2 regions of the Scandinavium manionii genome follow, and region 2 is predicted to be linked to the other one. Evidence: predicted binding sites of a transcription regulator. Region 2 holds the regulator's gene; the other holds the start of a gene.

Region 1 (2,205 bases), on a different contig from region 2:
CAGCGGATACAAATCTGGCATCAGGTCGAAGATATCGCTGCCAATAGCGCCGGTGCCCTCATGGCCTGCCTTCATCGCAATTTGCAAATTTTCCTCTACCGTCATTTGCGAGAAAATACGCTTATCCTGCGACACATAACCAATGCCCATGGCAGCCCTTAGCGGCGGCGAGAGCATCAGCAGGTCGCGCGGCGGCCCGCTGACATCCTGCCAGACCATGGTGCCGCTTTCGATAGCCTGAAACCCCGCGATGCAGTTCACCAGCGTGGTTTTTCCCATGCCGGGCAGCCCCAGCACGCAGGTGCACTCTCCGGGCGCGAGGTCGAGGCTGAGATTCCACAGAATATGCTGACTTCCGTAATAGTGATTCACTGCACGTAAACTCAACATCGGCTTCTCCTTCGGTGTGGCCGTCAGCGGCGATAAGATTCTGCAAATCCCTTGCCAGAAGAGAAATGCCGCTCGGGAATGATGCGTATTTCGGATTTAACCCCTAAATCAGCCCGTTGAGATGGCGTCAGAACGTAGCCGCTGCACTTTGTCAGTGCTCTGGTGGGTCAACATGTCGGCTGGTGGTGCAGCGCTGATGCTGATTTTGTGAGCAATATCTCATCAGAAAATAAGGGCACTTTTAGATGATTAAAGACAAAAAAGAGCGATAAAAAATTTTTACCGGAGCCTTTTGAGGTGCCGGTGCGTTTTGCGCGAGTGGCAGGGGAGTTGGGCTGCAGGTAGTTATCCACCATTCCTGTGGATAACCATGTGCATTAGAGTTAGAAAACTCACGGTAGGCGAGAGAAGACGCGGCCTGCGTCCAAATTGATGCGAAACGCGGCTTTTCGATATTCTCTTTTTTTATCAATCACTTCGATAAAAGCAATGTCTGTAAGAAAAGTGTCACTGGCTGCCATAAAAGATTCATTACGCATCTTGACAAATGTTAAATGTGGGAATGTTCTGGGGATAACCTGCTGCATCTGGTGTTTTATCTCGTCGCAGGGGAAATTTCCCCCGCAGTTGCACGCCCGTGGAACCGGTAACACAAATACGATAATGCGTTACTGTTTTTTTATCCAGTATTTATTATTGGCAAATTTTGGTGCGGCGAGTAGAATTAATCGTCTGCCCGTTTCCCCTTCATCAGGTTGTCGTTAATGAGTAAACCGTTAAAACTGCATTCCTCTTTCAAACCCTCTGGCGATCAGCCCGAGGCCATTCGTCGTCTGGAAGAAGGGCTTGAAGATGGTCTGGCGCACCAAACGCTGCTCGGAGTAACCGGATCAGGGAAAACGTTTACCATCGCTAACGTCATTGCTGACCTTCAGCGCCCGACGATGGTGTTGGCACCGAATAAAACGCTGGCGGCTCAGCTGTACGGCGAGATGAAAGAGTTCTTCCCGGAAAACGCAGTCGAGTTTTTCGTCTCCTACTATGACTACTACCAGCCGGAAGCCTACGTCCCAAGCTCAGATACCTTTATCGAAAAAGACGCCTCTGTGAACGAACACATTGAACAGATGCGTCTTTCTGCGACCAAGGCACTGCTTGAACGCCGCGACGTGATAGTGGTGGCGTCGGTGTCCGCTATCTACGGTCTGGGTGACCCGGACCTGTATCTGAAGATGATGCTGCACCTGACGGTGGGGATGATAATCGACCAGCGTTCGATTCTGCGTCGTCTCGCCGAGCTGCAATACGCCCGCAACGATCAGGCTTTCCAGCGCGGCACATTCCGCGTACGCGGCGAAGTTATCGACATCTTCCCGGCGGAATCTGACGACATTGCGCTGCGCGTGGAGCTGTTCGACGAAGAGGTTGAGCGGCTGTCGCTGTTTGACCCGCTGACCGGCCATCTGGAATCAACCATTCAGCGCTTTACCGTCTACCCGAAAACGCACTACGTCACGCCGCGCGAGCGAATTGTGCAGGCGATGGAAGAGATCAAAGTTGAGCTGGTCGATCGTCGCAAAGTGCTGCTGGAAAACAACAAGCTGCTGGAAGAACAACGTCTTTCCCAGCGTACCCAGTTTGATTTGGAAATGATGAACGAGCTGGGCTACTGCTCGGGCATTGAAAACTACTCGCGCTATCTCTCCGGGCGTGGTCCGGGCGAGCCGCCGCCGACGCTGTTTGACTACCTGCCGGCCGACGGTCTGCTGGTTATCGATGAATCCCACGTGACCGTACCGCAGATTGGCGGCATGT
Region 2 (2,205 bases):
CCAGCCGAGCAGAACCAGGTTTGCCAGGGACGCAGGGGCACTTAACCAACGGATTTCGAGGAAACGCCGCGCCTGTTCCAGTACGGCATCGCTGCCGCCGACAATGTGCAGCGCCAGGTCAATCAGAGGGGTGCGGAACACAACAATCACCAGGCCCGCCCCCAGCGCCAGCAGCAGAGGCTGTACCAGCGCGCGAGCCAGACGTACAGGGTCTTGAGCGCCGTAGGCCTGTGCGGTGAGGCCGGTGGTGCTCATGCGCAGGAACAACAACAGCATGAACAGGAAACTGGTCGCCATGGAACCGATCGCCACGCCGCCGAGATAAACAGGACTATCAAGATGACCGATGACCGCCGTATCCACCAGACCCAACAGCGGCACGGTGATATTTGAGAAAATCATCGGCAGCGCGAGACGCCACAATGCCTTGTCTGCAGTGGTGAAGAGCGACATGAGAAAACCTGTGATTGTGAATGGGTAAAACGAAGTGACGCCAGAATAGCGCCACTCTTCCCGTCAAAACTTACGTGCTGATGTTCTGGCGATGTATGCCTGAACGCAACGTGAATTATTGAGGGTGTCTAAAGCTAATTACAGCCACTCGCCGTTGCGAATAACGCCAACCGCCAGCCCTTCGATGGAGAAGCTCTGCTGACGCAGATCGACCACAATCGGAGAAAACTCGCTATTTTCAGGCAACAGTTCAACGGTGCTGCCCTGCTTTTTCAGGCGCTTAACCGTCACTTCATCGTCGATACGGGCGACAACGACCTGACCATTACGCACATCCTGCGTTTTATGAACCGCGAGCAAATCCCCGTCGAGAATACCGATATCACGCATCGACATTCCGCTGACGCGCAGCAGGAAATCGGCGCTCGGCTTGAACATCGCCGGGTCAACCTGGTAGTGGCCTTCGATATGCTGCTGTGCCAGCAGGGGTTCACCCGCCGCAACACGCCCGATCAGCGGGATACCGGTTTCTTCTTCTACCAGAAGACGAATGCCACGAGAGGCACCGGAAACAATCTCAAGAACGCCTTTACGTGCCAGCGCTTTCAAGTGCTCTTCAGCCGCGTTCGGGGAACGGAACCCCAAGCGCTGCGCGATTTCCGCACGCGTTGGCGGCATGCCCGTCTGGCTGATGTGATCCCGGATAAGATCGAACACCTCTTGCTGCCTGGTCGTTAACGCTTTCATTCCGCCCCCTGGGTGCATATACAGTTATGCTGTGAGTATATACAGTTAATGGCGAATTTGGAACCGCAAAACGCACAAAAAACCAGACGTTTGCGTAATTCTGCGGGTGTTATCGATAATGCGACCACAACAGCGTTACCCAGGTGAGTAAGGCGACACCAATTGCCAGAAACACCGCGGCGGAACCCATATCTTTTGCACGACCTGACAGTTCGTGGCGTTCCGTCCCAATGCGGTCAACCACCGCTTCAATCGCACTGTTGATAATTTCCACTATCATCACCAGAAGCACTGAGCCAATCAGTAACACTCGGGTGATGGCATCCACATCTAACCAACAGGCGAGAATGATGGCGATAACGGCGGCAACGCCTTCCTGGCGGAACGCGGCTTCGTTTTGCCATGCGGCACGAAAACCTTTCCAGGAGTAGCCTGCTGCTTTGAAGATTCGGGTTAACCCGGTGGTATCATTTGCCATCAAAAGAACCTTTTACATTATTTAGCATCAATGTCACTGCGCGCCTGACGCGGTAGAACAGATATTCTGTGCACTTTCTGTTATCCTTGCGGCGCATTTGCATGATTAACCAGAGGCTTTACATCGTTTATGTCTGGCTGGCCACGAATTTACTACAAATTACTGAATTTACCATTAAGCGTGCTGGTAAAAAGTAAGTCTATCCCGGCAAATCCTGCTGAGGAACTTGGACTCGATACCTCACGCCCTATTATGTACGTTCTGCCGTATAACTCGAAGGCAGATCTGCTGACTTTACGCGCCCAATGTCTGGCGCACGGTCTTCCGGACCCGCTTGAGCCGCTCGAAATCGACGGCACCGAGCTGCCGCGTTACGTGTTCATTCACGGCGGGCCGCGTGCGTTTACGTATTACACGCCGAAAGAAGAGTCTATCAAGCTGTTCCACAATTATCTGGATTTGCATCGCAGCAATCCAGAACTTGATGTGCAGATGGTGCCGGTGTCCGTGATGTTTGGACGCTCTCC

What was found. Region 2 encodes LexA, which represses DNA repair genes until DNA is damaged. Its sites were predicted from a motif close to TNCTGTATGTACATACAGNA; they were not measured.
Region 1: the regulator LexA is predicted to act here: its motif matches at 1,060-1,079, upstream of uvrB (excinuclease ABC subunit UvrB).

The regions. Positions count from the first base shown of each region.
Region 1 covers NZ_JALIGC010000040.1:273,550-275,754, reverse strand. Annotated here, with positions in the region: gene MUU51_RS19060 (ABC transporter ATP-binding protein) at 1-390, opposite strand, end outside; gene uvrB (excinuclease ABC subunit UvrB) at 1,155-2,205, shown strand, end outside.
Region 2 covers NZ_JALIGC010000038.1:527,076-529,280, forward strand. Annotated here, with positions in the region: gene dinF (MATE family efflux transporter DinF) at 1-453, opposite strand, end outside; gene lexA (transcriptional repressor LexA) at 592-1,200, opposite strand; gene MUU51_RS14370 (diacylglycerol kinase) at 1,310-1,678, opposite strand; gene plsB (glycerol-3-phosphate 1-O-acyltransferase PlsB) at 1,808-2,205, shown strand, end outside.